2 regions of the Corynebacterium amycolatum genome follow, and region 1 is predicted to be linked to the other one. Evidence: predicted binding sites of a transcription regulator. Region 1 holds the regulator's gene; the other holds the start of a gene.

Region 1 (7,626 bases):
GCACGAGCAGCTTGCGCTACGGGAAGATAGTTCCCTTCGGCTGCAGCGGCCTCAAGTTCTTCGCCGTCCTGATCAATGATTTGGCCAAGTTCGTAGGCGTTTGGCTTCATCAAAAAAGGCCGCACCTTCGGAAATGCGCGAACGACCTCAGTCAGTGGGCCGTCGCTAGTGTCCATAGCAACACGAATATTCGGGTTGACCGAATACACCGCTTCGGTGCATTGAACGTAAAAATCCCGGGGGACGCCAGGGGGCAGTGAACCTGCGAAAACTACCCACGTGGCGCGTTTAGCATGGTGGATAAGCTTCTCCAGGACACGTCTACGGTGCGCTTTTGTCAATGTCATGCCAGGGGAATTGAGCTTGGTGGTCGTCCCATCTGGCTCTGCGAGTGTGAGATTAACGCGGGCTTCGTTAGTCGTGTTGATGGCTTCGTGGGGGATGCCAGAGACTTCCAACAGACGTGTGAATTTTCCGGAGTCTGATGCCGGGTAGAGCGCGAGCGTCTTTTCTCCCGCGTAGTGCAACGCCTTGGACACATTAATTCCCTTGCCGCCAGCCATGTCCTCAGCCATTGGTAGGCGGAACACTCCACCTCGCTTGAGCTCCGTATCGAGGCGAGCAAGTCGATCGATTGACGGATTTACAGTCAAGGTCAGGATCATGAAGCAACCACGACCTCGACACCTTGCTCCCTGAGATCGTTCACGAATTGCTCCGGGGCAGAGGAATCTGTAATCACGACGTCGATATCTTCCAATGCCGCAAAACTGACAAGGAAGTCACGGCCGAGTTTCGTCGAGTCCGCCATAACGATGACCTTGCGCGCATTCGTGATCATCGCGCGCTTTACCGCTGCTTCCTGCGGATCAGCAGTAGAAAGACCGTGGTCAATTGTCAAGGCATTAGAACCAATGAAAGCGACATCGGCACGCATAACCGCAAGAGTACGGAGTGCGGTATCGCCAGCAACCGCCTGAGTAATGACGCGGACTTGGCCGCCAAGGAGTTGAAGCTCAATGCGGTTCGATCCTGCGAGTGTGATGGCGTTGGGAAGAGAGTTTGTGACAACCGACCAACGGCGGTTATCAGGGGAGTGGACCATCAGCTCTGCAAGAGCCTCGGTGGTAGTTCCGGCATCGAGAAAAATTCCACCACCAGAGTCAGGTAGAAAATCGGCAGCACAGCGGGCAATAGAGAGCTTCGCGTCTTTCTGCGCGTTCTTTCGAGCGGCAACTGAAAACTCAACAGTCTGAAAAGAACGAGTAGCTACAGCGCCACCGTGTACACGGTGAACTGCGCCCTCTGCATCCAACTGAGCTAGGTCACGGCGAATCGTCTCTGCTGTGACATCGAAAGCTTCCGCAAGATCAGCGACCGTCACGCGCCCTTCGACTGCTGTCAAAGACGCAATCTTCCGGCGGCGTTCCTCTGCGTACATTCCCCGCTCCTTAGCTGTTAAGAATTCTCAGCTTTACTACCTGTTTCCAGTATGCCCGTTTGTGTCTGTTTCGGGCAACGAAAATGTGGGAAATTAGAGACTGCGTAGGACGCTGACAATCTTGCCGAGGATCTTGGCGTGCTCTGCGGGGAGCGGGTCAAATGCGCGATTATGGGGCATTAGCCACTTGCCAGCAGCGTCTTCGTGCCATTCCTTGACTGTTGCTTCATCTTCAAACAGGGCTGCAACAAAGTCGCCCTGTTCGACCACGTCTTGGGAACGGACTACCACCCAGTCTCCGTCGAGAATGCCTGCGTCAACCATGGAATCACCCACGACCTTGAGTAGGTACAGCTGACCAGAGCCCGTAATCTCCATCGGAAGTGCCATATGACTTTCCACATGCTGTTCCGCCAAAATGGGGTTGCCAGCCGCAATCTGTCCAACGATAGGAACGAAGATTGGCTCTGGCATGTCCTCTGGTATCTCGGGAGTTTGGGTGCTGCCAGTGGCCTTTGGCCCAGGCTTTACCGGAGTGAAAGTGCCAGCTGAGGATTTCGAATCCCTTACGTTTACCGCACGGGGTTTGTGTGGGTCGCGGCGGAGAAAGCCCTTCTTTTCCAACTCCTTGAGTTGGTATGCCACCGACGAGGTGGAATTCAAGCCCACGGCATCTCCAATTTCTCGAATGCTCGGTGGGTATCCGCGAAGTACGACGGCATCCGAAATGACATCAAGAATGCGACGCTGCCGATCGGTGAGTGTTTTAGGGTTCGCTTTCTTCTTTTGAGCCATGGAACATCCCTTCTCAAACTCTTTCGAATGAATGATAGCTCAAAACTGTTCGAATCGTCGAGCATCGAACACCGCACGTCCTTGGATTCTTTGGAAAAAGTCTGCGTAATCCGTGCTCGGAGGCCGTGGCGGTTCCGAAAATCGAAAATAAAACCGGATAGCAGTAGACAACGTTCGAACATGGTGTTATAAATCGAACATGACAAGTTACTCGAACAGTCGTTTGATGAAAAGGTCTAGACGGATTCTCTGCATCCGCCCTTGGACATAGTCTCCAGAGCGTCGGGAAACGGTCGTACAACTCTTATTCTCTCCAGGCCGGCAACGGTGGGAGAGTCAACGTTGGAAAGGGAGAAAACATGATGTCTACGGTTTCAACCGCACTAGGTGTTAGCAGCGCATCTGATATTGACTTTTCTCAAGTTTCCGAGCCCTCTGCTCGGACGACACGGAAAGCCCCGTTGGTGTGGGGTGAACGTAGTGCGTCTTGCACGCAGCACATCGTTCGGCCCGGTCAGCGTGCACGTATTGCACAGCGCAATCGCGATGGGGCTTCATCGGCGCGAATGCGGAGGGACAGGTCGCGGCCTAGTCATGTCTCGGTCAACTACGGGCGCCCGTCTCTACCTGTTAGCAGGGCGCAGCAGTCCAATCGTAGTGATGTATCCTCAGGCACTAACCTGACTCGTTTGATGGCGGTATGGGCTCTAGGGCTTGGTGTTTTCTTCGGAGTTTTCGGCAGCGTGGTCTTTGAACAAGGGGAAAGTGAGACAGTCGAAAGCACCTTTACGTCTACGTACGCTTCCTACTCCGCGCAATAATCATTCCGGTTTCCGGCGTTGGGGTTGGACGTAGACTGGAGGCTGTGTATTGCCAGTTTTGTCACCATGATCAGACACGAGTCTTGGACTCACGGTTAATAGATAACGGTATGGGGATTCGTCGCCGGAGAGAATGCCTGAATTGCGGTAAACGTTTTTCTACGATTGAACGCTCGCAGCTGATGGTTGTTAAACGGGATGGAATCCCTGAGGAGTTCAACCGTGAAAAGGTTATCCAGGGTGTTCGACGTGCGTGCCAGGGGCGTGAAGTATCAGAGTCTCAGCTGAAGAAGCTTGCACAAAAAGTGGAGGAGAGCCTCCGCGAGAAAGGCACGCCTCGGGTGGACTCAAATGATATCGGTCTCGCCATCCTTGAACCATTGAAAGAATTGGATGAGGTGGGTTACCTCCGGTTCGCTTCCGTCTACAAGTCATTTTCTTCGGCGGATGACTTCATCCAGGAAATCTCCAGCATGCGCAAAGGAAAGAAACCACAGGCGCATGGCAAGGAAGCGGAGATGCCTTAGCGCAGCTTATCCACACGTTTTTTTATTCGGGTCAGGGAAACACTGTGGGCTGTTCCCAAACGCTGGGCAAAGAGGCTGACGCGTAGCTCTTCGATAAGCCACTGAATATCCCGAACTTCCGCAGAATGCGCTCGCCCCTTGGGCAGCCGCTCGAGTTTCGCAGCTAAATATTCACGAGCCTCAGTAACCTCATCTTCACGGTCCGCATCACGGCCGGGATCGCGGTTCATTTCCTCAAGGCGAATCTCCATCGCTTGTAGATAGCGTGGCAAATGACGCAGGTGCTGCCATCCGTGCTTGGCCACCGCTCCCTTGGGGAACATGAACTCCAGCTGGCGACGCATATCGTCAATAGCATCGCCTTCCCACTTATCCAGCTGATTAGTCACCGAGACATAGGCCGGCATGGCCTGTGCAATGCCGACAACCAACTGGCGTACCTCCGAGGCGACACCGGAGCGAACCTGTTCAAGTAGCTTGTTGAATTCTTCGGGGGATCGTACCGGGCCACCAGCAGCTATCATGCAATCGCGGATTACTGCGACGCGGCAGTCTTCGACGAGTCCATCTGCGCCGCCATGCGGCCACGCATCCACACCAACGCGTTGCTGAAGTGGAAGTCCCTTAGTCATTTGTGCAGCGTTGACGGGGCATTCGCGCAACAACATAGTCAGGTTGGTAGTTGCCAATGTGGCCTCGGCCTGGGCCTTAGTTGGTTTGACTTCGACGGCCACGCCATCCTTAGTGGTCACAAGCGTCGGATACATGGTGACCGATTGACCGTCGACAGTACTTTTGACTGTCTCTGCCACAGTGCCGAGATTGTCCGAAGTCCATTTTTTCACGGCTTCGTGGGCTGCAGACTTTGCACGCTTCGAAACGGCAGTCGAGACAGTTGCCGCGTGCTTAGCGCGCAAGGGGGCGAGATCACGGCTCTGATCGACAATATTGCCGTGTCGGTCGATAACCGCATAGTTAAAGCGCAGGTGCGCTGGCAGCTTGGACGGGTCAAAATCGGCTCCATTGATGCCGGAGCCTCCGAGCCGTCGTAAAGCATCGGCGAAAACATCAACGAAGCGCCCTGAATACGGCGTCATTGTCTCCAGCGCGCGGCGTGCGAAATCCGGCGCGGGGACAACTGACTTACGCAGAGCCTTCGGGAGAGTGCGAATATAGGCTTCTGCGAGCTCGGCGCGCAGACCGGGAACCTGCCAGTCGAAGCCATCTTCACGCAGACCCGCCAGGAGAGGAACCGGGACGCGAAGGGTTACGCCGTCATCAGGAGCTCCCGGTTCGAACTTATAGGACAGCGAGAAATCGACGGAGCCCTGCTGCCACATTTCGGGGAAGGCATTGTCATCGATATCGCCGGCATCCGGATTGAGCAGCTTGTTCGGATCGAAATCGAGGAGATTCGGCTGCTTGGGTTTGGTCTTTTTCCACCAGCGGTCAAAATTGGCTGCAGTGGTAATGGAAGCAGGCAACTTGGAGTCGTAGAACGCGTAAAGAACATCGTCGTCGACGACAATCCCGCGGGACCGCTGCTTTTCCTCGATCTTCGCAGCTTCGGCCAGCTTGTCTTGGTTGTTCTTGAAGAACTCATGATGAGTGTTCCACTCGCCGTCGACAAGTGCGCAGCGGATGAACATAGAGCGTGCGGCATCCGCATCAACACGGTGATAAGGCACCAGTCGGTCAACGACTACGGGCACGCCGTAGAGCGTCGACTTCTGGTAAGCCATAGCCGCACCGCGTTTAGCCGACCAGTGCGGTTCCGAGTACTGATGTTTCAGCAGGTGAGGAGCCACCTTTTCGACCCATTGAGGCTGAATGGTGCCAACGTTTCGAGCGAAAGTTCGAGAAGTCTCGACGATCTCCGCAGCCATCACCCAGCGGGGTGGCTTCTTCGCCAGCGCGGACGAGGGGTGAATGAGGAACTTCGTGTTTCGGGTGCCAGTAAATTCCTTGCCCTCGCCCTCGCGCGTACCAATCATCGATAACAGACCCGGTAACAGCGACTTTGCCACCTCGTCGGGATCGTCGACACCGCTGGTTAAGCTGCGGGCCGAAAGACTCCAGCCCAGCTCAGCCGTTGCCTGGTGGAGCTGACGCACCAAGTCCTGCCACTCGCGAACGCGCAGATAGTGGAGGTACTCGCGTTTGCACATCTTGCGGAACTGGTTACCGCTAAGCTCGCGGCGCTTTTCCTCCAGGTATTCCCAGAGCTTCAGCAGGGAGTTGAAGTCGCTGGTGGTGTCCTTAAAACGGGCATGTAGCTGATCTGCCTGAGCTTGGAACTCCAGCGGACGTTCGCGAACATCCTGCAAAGACAACGCGGCGACAATGACGGTCACAGCCCCAAGAGTGGTGTTTTCGTACCCTTCGACCAGCATGCGGGCAAGGCGCGGGTCGACAGGTATACGGGCAATCTGTCGGCCGATGTCCGTCAGCTCGGGGGCGTCGGCACTGGCGCCGGAGTCAGATTCACGGCCTCTCCCAGACGCCGACGTGGTGGTAATAGCCTGAAGCTCTGTGAGCAGGTTAATGCCATCGCGCACTGCCTTGTGCTCTGGTGGCTGGACAAAGGGGAAGGCCTCAATCGCGCCAAGCCGCAACGAAATCATTTGCAGTACAACCGAAGCGAGATTGGTGCGCAGAATCTCCGGATCCGTAAACTCGGGGCGAGAGAGAAATTCCTCCTCGCTGTAGAGACGAATCGCCACGCCATCAGCTACACGACCACAGCGTCCAGAGCGCTGATTCGCGGATGCCTGGCTGATGTCCTCGACTGGCAGGCGCTGCACCTTCGTGCGGGTGGAGTACCGGGAAATGCGTGCGGTACCAGTATCGACGACGTACTCAATACCCGGCACCGTCAGCGACGTCTCCGCGATATTGGTCGCCAGCACAATGCGGCGCCCGGAGTGCGGGGTGAAGATTCGGTGCTGCTCTGCATTAGATAGCCGACCGAACAGTGGAACGGCTTCTACACCCTTCCAGCGCCTGCCCTCGATGGCTTCGGCTGCTTCTCGGATCTCGCGCTCACCCGAAAAGAACACCAGGATATCGCCGTCGCCAAGCCGCATGAGCTCCTCGCACGCAGCGATAACACCATCGATCTGCTCGATGGCGACTTCCTTTTCTTGCCCATTTTTCGCAACAACAGTCCGCACCAGAGGGCGATAGCGGATTTCCACCGGGTAGGTGCGCCCTGACACCTCGATGATGGGCGCAGTGTGCTCGTCGTCAGGCGCGAAATGACGGGCGAACCGTTCCGGATCAATCGTCGCCGAAGTGATAATGATCTTCAGATCTGGGCGCTGCGGCAGAATATGCTTTAAATATCCCAGCAGGAAGTCGATGTTGAGGCTGCGTTCGTGCGCCTCATCGATGATGATGGTGTCGTACTCACGCAACAGTCGGTCGCGGCCAATTTCGGCCAGCAGGATACCGTCGGTCATCAGTTTAATGCAGGTATCCTTGCCCACGCGGTCATCAAAACGCACCGCATAACCGACGTGCTGTCCAATCTTCTCGCCCAGCTCATGGGCAATTCGCTCCGCCACCGAACGCGCCGCAATACGACGTGGCTGCGTATGGCCAATCTTGCCCCGCACCCCGCGTCCCAGTTCTAGGCATATCTTCGGGATTTGGGTAGTTTTACCAGAGCCAGTCTCACCAGCAATAATGACGACCTGATTGTTCTCAATCGCCTCTGCAATATCGTCGCGGCGGGCGGACACCGGCAACTGCGCCGGGTAGGTGATGCGAGGAATCGCATTACGACGATCTTCTAACCGCTCCAGCGCAAAGTCGAGGTCTGCAGAGATTGCAGACAGCGCCTTCGGCGCGGATGCTCGCTTTAGCCGACGTCGGAAGGACTGGGCCTCCCGAATAGGTAATTGATCAGCGAGCTGGTAGAGCTCCTTTTTACGCGTGTCCTTAGCAGGCTTGTCAGAGCGCTGCGGCCTGGCGGAATTGCGATGGCGGGAGTGGTGGTTTCCCGACTGGACACGTGGAGCTGGTTTATCAGAACGGCTAG
Region 2 (7,626 bases), 630 kb from region 1:
GCATGGTTGCCGATGTTGAAGACCTGATGACTCTGGATATCCGGCTTGGACAGTCCACCGAGGGGGCCACTCGTCTAGACCATCCACTGTTTCTCATCTGTACGCACGGTAAGCGCGATCGTTGCTGTGCGATTAAAGGTCGCCCGCTCGCTGCGGCGATGCACAACCTCTACCCAGAGGTCGTGTGGGAAACTTCCCACTCTAAGGGGCACCGCTTTGCGCCGGCTAGCGTACTGCTGCCATGGAATTACAGCTTTGGACGTCTGAGTGCGGTGGACGCCAAGGGGGTTATCGAAGACGCTCAGCGGGGCATCGTGCATGCAGGGGGCTGCCGCGGCCGTGGTATCTACACCCCGCAGGGGCAGGCAGCCGAGTTGGCTGCGCGTCGTCAAGCAGATGCGTGGGGCGTAGACGACGTCGCACGCGTTGACGTCGACGGTACGACTGCAGTCGTCGCGCTTTACGACGGCCCCAGCGACCGCGACAAGGTCGTGGAATACGAAGTGGCCCTGGAGAAAATCACCACAGAAGGTGTTGTGTCTTCCTGCGGTGATGCTCCAGGGCCAAAGAAGGGCTGGGCTGCGGTCGAAGTAACCCGCCGCTAGCTAGCGGCTAGCTAATGTGTGCGGCTACCTGCGCATAATCTTCTTGGAGAGCCAGTTGCCGAAAATCTGCGCCAACTGGACGATGAAGATGATGACCAGGGTTGTCACCAGAGTGACGTTCCAGTCGAATGCCTGGTAGCCGTAGGTGATTGCGAAGTTGCCCAGTCCGCCGCCGCCGATGTAGCCGGCCATAGCCGACATGTCGACCACGGCGATGAATGCGAAGGTGTAGCCAAGTACCAGTGGGCCCAGTGCCTCCGGCACGACGACCGTGCGGATGATGCGCCACGGACTTGCGCCCATCGCACGGGCGGCCTCAATCACGCCGGGGTCGATGGACATCAAGTTCTGCTCCACCAGTCGCGCGATGGCGAATGTGGCGGCAATCGACATGACGAACACCGCGGCTTCAGTGCCGATCGTGGTGCCGACCACGTTCTTTGTCAGTGGGCCAATGGCCGTAACCAAGATGATGAACGGGATTGGGCGGACAAAGTTAATCAGGACATTGAGGACCTGGTAGACAAACTTGTTGCGCAACACGCCACCGTCGCGGGTGGTGTAGAGCAGCACGCCGATTGCCAGACCTGCGACACCACCAATCAGCATGGCGACACAGACCATGTAGAGCGTCTGGCCGAATGCCTCGCCCAGCATTGGGCCGAGGCTATCCCAGTTGGTGTCCTTGCCACTCACCGATGGCAGAGAGTTTAAGAGACCGATCATGATGCAAGCTCCTCTACCTGTGTCAGTTCGGAAATGGCAGCAATGGCGGCATCGAAATCAGAGGAATCCGAGGCGGAATCACCTGTCAGCGGAGTCAACCGCAAAGTAAGGCGACCGTAGGACTTCGCTTGCACATTGGCGACTGCACCGTGTGCCACCGAGGCGGCGACACCGTGGGCACTAGTGGCCTGTGCTAGAGCACCGAGGTCAACACCGTCATTGATAGTGATGGTGATCAGGCGAGCCGCTGCGCTCTCGGCAGACTGATTCACCGAATCGCGTTCACGACCAATCGGAACATCGCGCAGCGCGGTGGTGGCGAAGCGGCGGCCAACCTCAGTCTTGGGATTGGCAAAGACCCCGTGGACCGTACCAGTTTCGACGATGTGCCCATTTTCCATGATGGCCATGCGGTCAGCGATACCGCGTACAACCGACATGTCATGGGTAATCAGCACGATAGTGACACCCATTTCGCGATTGATGCGACGCAGCAGATCCAGGACACCAGAAGTAGTTTCCGGGTCGAGTGCCGAGGTGGCTTCGTCGGCAAGCAGGAGCGTCGGTTCGGTGGCGAGCGCACGGGCGATGCCGACACGCTGCTTCTGTCCACCCGAGAGCTGCTCTGGGAAGGACTCCGCCTTGTCGCCGAGACCGACGAACTCCAACAGCTCCTGGGCGCGAGCGCGGCGCTTGGCCTTCGGCATACCGGCCAGTTCCAGCGGATATTCAACGTTGCGAATCGCGTTGCGCGAATGGAAGAGGTTGAAGTGCTGGAAGATCATGCCGATATTGCGGCGCAGGCCCCGTAGCTGGCGCTCGGAGATGCCGACGATGTCGGTGTCGTCCAGCAAAACCTGCCCTGATGTTGGCTTTTCCAGGCCGTTAATCATACGGATGAGCGTTGATTTACCGGCGCCGGAATAACCGATGACGCCGAGGATTTCGCCGGGTTCAACGGTCAGGTTGATGTCGGCGAGCGCGGTGACGTCGCCGAATTGCTTGTTCAGCTCGCGGAATTCGAGCTTCGTTCCCTTGTTGGTCACGAATGAATCAGTGCCCCTTGGTCTGTGTTCCCTGGTGGTGGGCGGTGCTTAAGCGGCAGTGGCCTTAGTTCTGCTCGCGCTGCTGCTTTTCGACGCGGTCCAAAATGTCCTGCAGCTCCTTAGCCGAACGGTCAACCGGAACCGAGGTGCCCTTGGAGTCCTCTGCGACTGCGTCCTGGACCTCCTTGGAGTGCCAGATCTTGGAGAGCTCCGCGTACTTCGGGTCGTCAGCATTTTCAGCCTTGGTGACAAAGACGTTGATGTACGGCTCTGCCTCCGTGGAGTTCGGGTCATCCTGGAAGATGGCGGTGTTCGGGTCGATACCGGCGCGGTCCAGGAAGGAGTTATTAATAATGGCAGGCTTACCCTCGCCGTAAGCGGCCGGGGTCTGAGCAGCATCCACTGGCAGGACCGTGACTGTGGAAGCTTCCTTATCGATGTCGGCCGGGGACGGAGTCAGCAGGTCATCCTGCTTCAGCTTTAGCAGGCCAGCCTGAGCCAGCACGTTAATAGCGCGCCCCTGGTTGGAAGGGTCGTTCGGGATAACGACCTCGGTGCCCTTCTTCAGCTCATCAACTGACTTGTGGTCCTTCCAGAACAGAGCCAGCGGGACAATCTCGCTCGAGCCAATCGGCGTCAGGTCCGACTTAGCGCCGACGTTGTACTCAGCCAGGAACTTGATGTGCTGGAAGAGGTTGACATCGAGCTGGCCCTCATCGAGTGCGCGGTTCGGAGTCTGGTAGTCGGAGAAGTTCTGAACATCCAGATCAATGCCCTGTTCAGAAGCCTTCTGCTCGAAAACGGTCCAGGCCTTCTTGCCGGCATCCGTGGTGCCGATACGAATGGCGTCATCCGAGCCGCCACAGGCAGTAAGGCCGGTTGCGGCGAACGCGACAGTAAGTACACCGGCGGAAAAACGCTTGAGGTTCATCGAGGGGTCTCCTTATTTAATGGGATTTGTTAGCTGAAGTTTTAAGGCAGAACTAGACCAAGCTGTCTTTAATTCTGGGGTTAAGGCTAGCACTTGCCCAGGTGGTGCTGAAAATTCAACTTCAGCCTAAACAGTCGAACGTGGCTGAGATGTGACTTACGGATGCGTCCCGGGGGTGACGTTTAATGCAGATGGCAGTCGAAAATACGTTTGAATTCAGTCCGCGGTGTGGGTTAATGTTCGTGGCATGGAAAACATCTCGGACGGGCAGTCGGAGCGGTCCGGTCGACCACTGAGTTGGTCGCGGATTGAGCGTATTCTATCGGGTAAATTTTCAGGAAAACTACAGCCTAATGGTAGCTTCAACGGCTGGCGGGGGCAGCTGTCAGATTCCATCGTTGGGGCTTTTGAAGCTCCGGAAAGCGGCGCTGGTGGCAGAGGTGGCATGTCATTTACGCCTGCGGATATTAAGGCGGAATTGCACTGTCGTTCGAGTTATTCCTTCCTGCATGGCGCATCGGATCCGGAAGAATTGGTGTCCGAGGCTGTGCGTTTGGGGTTAAACGTGTTGGGGCTGACAGATCGCGATGGTTTCTATGGAATCGCTCGTTTTGCCGAGGCTGCAGCGGAGGCTGGTATTGCCACAATTATCGGCGCGGAGCTGGGGCTTCCGCAGCGGCCCCTCACGGTGCTGGGGCGGGGTCCCGAGGGCTATCGGCGCCTGAGTCACGCGCTGTGTGATGCGCATATGTCTGCGGGGGAGAAGTCCGTCGTCCGCTATCCTCCACTGCCAAAGTTGGGGGAGGCCGCAGGTGGTTTCTGGCAGGTGCTTGCCGACGTTAACTGGCTCGGCGACCTGGAAGAACTTATTGCGGCCTTCGGTGCGGAGAATGTGGCACTCGAACACCGCGTGAGCCCCACCGCGCAGGCGGCCGATGACGCGGAAGCTATTTCAGCCGCAGCTGTGAAGTATGGCCTGCGGGAGGTGGTTTCCTCTGCTGCGACGTCGGCTTCGCCTGCGACAAGCCGGTTGGCGGGGGCTAAACAGGCTCTTGCTGTGAGAGAGGACTTAGACGGGTTCGAGTCACGACTGGAGCCGGCAGGCGGAGCTTGGTTGCGTTCGTGGGAGGAGCTAGCGGCGGCAACACGGTATCTGGGGGCGCAGGTGCTGCAGTCAACACAGGACATTGCAGGTGAGTGTGCTTTTACGCTTGACCTCATTGCGCCTGAGTTGCCTCGCTGGGAAGTGCCAGAGGGCCACGATGAGGACTCCTGGCTGCGGGAAATTACCCGTGCGGGGGCACGGCGGCGGTATGGTCCGGTCGATGGAGCTGGGGACGGCTCCGTGCAAGCGCGGGCGTGGGCGCAGTTAGAACATGAGCTGACTGTGATTCGAGAGCTGGGCTTTCCGGGCTACTTCCTCATCGTGCACGACATCTGTGAGTTCTGTCGCCGGGCGGGAATTCTGGCGCAGGGGCGCGGTTCGGCCGCTAACTCGGTGGTGTGTTTTGCGCTGGGGATCACCAATGTTGACCCCATTAGCGCCGGGCTGTTGTTCGAGAGGTTTTTGTCGCCAGAACGGGATGGTCCGCCGGATATCGATGTAGACATCGAGTCTGGTCGTAGGGAAGAGGTTATCCAATACGTCTATGAAAAGTATGGTCGTGACAATGCTGCGCAGGTGGCCAATGTCATTACCTACCGGCGGCGCGGCGCATTGCGCGATGCGGCGCGGGTGTTGCGATACTCGCCGGGCGTTATCGATGCGTGGGGCAGAGACCGAGAAGCGTGTCCGCCGGAGCCGGTGCGGAAACTGGCAGAGCAGCTTCGTGGGCAGCCTCGTCATTTAGGCATTCACTCTGGCGGAATGGTGATTTGTGATCGGCCGATTGCGGATGTCGTGCCAGTGGAATGGGCACGCATGGAGGGGCGCTCAGTAGTGCAGTGGGATAAGGATGACTGTGCGGCAGCGGGACTGGTGAAGTTCGACCTGCTTGGCCTCGGAATGCTGGAGGCCATCCACCATTGCATTGACTTGGTCTATGAACAGCACGGGCGCCGAGTGAACCTGTGGGAAATAGATGTCGCTGAACCGGAGGTTTACGAGATGTTGGCACGCGCGGACGCGGTGGGCGTGTTTCAGGTGGAATCGCGCGCGCAGCTGGCCACCTTGCCCCGACTGAAGCCGAGGGAGTTCTTTGATCTGGTGGTGGAGGTGGCACTCATTCGCCCAGGCCCCATTCAAGGCGGTAGCGTGCACCCCTACATTCGCCGCCGAAATGGACTCGAACCGGTGACCTATGAGCATCCGGTGTTGGAGAAGTCTCTCGGGAAGACACTGGGCATTCCGCTATTTCAAGAGCAGCTGATGCAAATGGCCGTCGATGCGGCGGGTTTCAGCGGGGCGGAAGCGGACTCGCTGCGCCGCGCTATGGGGTCGAAGCGCTCAGTGGCCAAAATGGAAGCGCTCCATGCCCGTTTTCTGGCTGGGCTGGAGCGCACCAGTGGCATTGATGCGGATATTGGGGAACAACTGTGGAACAAGATAGTGGCCTTTGCCGCCTACGGTTTCCCTGAATCACACGCGCAGTCGTTTGCCTCCTTGGTGTATTTCTCGGCCTGGTTTAAGTACCACTATCCGGCGGAGTTCTGTGTAGCGTTGCTCCGTGCTCAGCCCATGGGGTTTTACTCTCCGCAGTCGTTGATTGCCGATGCCCGCCGGCGCGGTATCGGCTGCGATGGTCCGGATATCGCAGTTTCAGGCGTGGAAGCCAGCGTCATCGATGGTCGTATTCGTTTGGGGCTCGGTGCCATTGCCGGTGTGGGCAATGGCGTGGCGGAACGTATCGTCGCAGCGCGGCCATTTGTCAACGCAGCAGATGTCGCCCGCAGAGCTCGGCTGGGTGTTGGGCACATGGAAGCACTGGCGCGCGCAGGAGCACTTGGGTCGCTGGGGATTGACCGTCGTCAAGCACTGTGGGCGGCGGGCGTGGCGGCGACGGAAAGTGAGGGCATGCTGCCGGGGCTCACGCTTGCTGACGCACCGGCGTTGCCCGGCATGACGGAGTTTGAGCTGGCAGCTGCCGATTTGATGGCAACGGGAGTGACCCCGGGGCAGTACCCGGTAGCTGCGTTGCGGGCAGACCTGCAGGAACGTGGAGTGGTGCCTGCGGCGGAACTGAAAGCAGTGCCCGATGGAACACGAGTAGAAGTGGCGGGAGTCGTGACACATAGGCAACGTCCAGGGACAGCTGGCGGAGTGACATTTTTGGGAATGGAGGACGAAACTGGGCTGGTGAATGTGCTGTGTACACCGGGGCTGTGGAATCGTTTTCGGCCGGTAGCGGTGAATTCGCGGGCGATGGTGGTGCGCGGTATCGCGCAGACAGCCTCTGGTGCGGTGACAATCGTGGCCGATCGTCTGGTGGATATGTCCGAGGCTCTGGGGCGGCCGGTGGTGGCAGGTCGAAGTAGAGATTTTCGCTGACTATTAGAATGGATTGTTATGCGCCAGACCTATGAATCCTCGTTAGCACCGGATGGGAGTGCAATCGCCTTTATTGTCCGCGATAGCGGCTACCCGCGTGCGGTACAGCAGGAGATTACTCCGGAGGGGCTAGGGGAGGAGCGCCCCGTGAAACTGCCGGTGGAAGGCCCGGTTACCAGAGTGCTGCACTCCCCGGATGGAAAGTGGATTGCCTGCGAGGTCTCTCCGTACGGTACGGAGCGACTGCAGACCTGGCTGGTATCCACCGATCCGGAGGTCGATGGTGCCCGCCCCCTGCGCATGGATGCGGATATGCGCGCCACACTGGTGGAATGGGATAACAATCTCCTGGCGATGAACGCGGTCGATGCCCAGGGCATTAACTATGCACGTTTGGTCAACCCGACAAACTCAAAGTATGAGGTCATTGATAGACGCACCGACAGCCAGCTGGTAGCGGCTGAAAGTGGGTTTGGCCTCGTGCGGGTGGGTCCGCGAGGCCACCGGGAGCTACTACTAGTCGGGCCGGGGCAGCAGTGGCAGCCGCTGTTGCCATCCGATCCTGGCTCCACCACGGATGCCGGTGTCTTATTGGCGCATACGGGGCAGGAGAAGCTGACCGCATTCGTGCTCTCAGATCATGGCGCGGAACAGCGTCGCATCCTGCGCCTGGGTATTACTCCCGATAGTGGTATCAGCACCACGGAGCCGCGTACAGCGGAATCGACCGCAGCGGAGATTTTGGATATGAAGATCGGCATCGAAGTCGATGTCGAGGAGTTCATTGGCAATCCGGATCAAGACGTCGAAGAATTCGTCATTAGTGAGGAT

The links. The regulator LexA, encoded in region 1, represses DNA repair genes until DNA is damaged. The targets are predictions, from matches to a motif close to CGAACANNTGTTCG.
Region 2: a site for LexA is predicted at 3,508-3,521, ahead of I6J19_RS00750 (error-prone DNA polymerase). Genes of this name have one in related genera too.

Annotation. Positions count from the first base shown of each region.
Region 1 is NZ_CP069513.1:2,011,677-2,019,302, reverse strand. It holds gene I6J19_RS08850 (1-phosphofructokinase family hexose kinase) at 1-665, opposite strand, end outside; gene I6J19_RS08845 (DeoR/GlpR family DNA-binding transcription regulator) at 662-1,441, opposite strand; gene lexA (transcriptional repressor LexA) at 1,535-2,236, opposite strand; gene nrdR (transcriptional regulator NrdR) at 3,102-3,584, shown strand; gene hrpA (ATP-dependent RNA helicase HrpA) at 3,581-7,626, opposite strand, start outside.
Region 2 is NZ_CP069513.1:165,545-173,170, reverse strand. It holds gene I6J19_RS00770 (sucrase ferredoxin) at 1-605, shown strand, start outside; gene I6J19_RS00765 (methionine ABC transporter permease) at 630-1,262, opposite strand; gene I6J19_RS00760 (methionine ABC transporter ATP-binding protein) at 1,328-2,377, opposite strand; gene I6J19_RS00755 (MetQ/NlpA family ABC transporter substrate-binding protein) at 2,442-3,308, opposite strand; gene I6J19_RS00750 (error-prone DNA polymerase) at 3,556-6,795, shown strand; gene I6J19_RS00745 (alpha/beta hydrolase family protein) at 6,814-7,626, shown strand, end outside.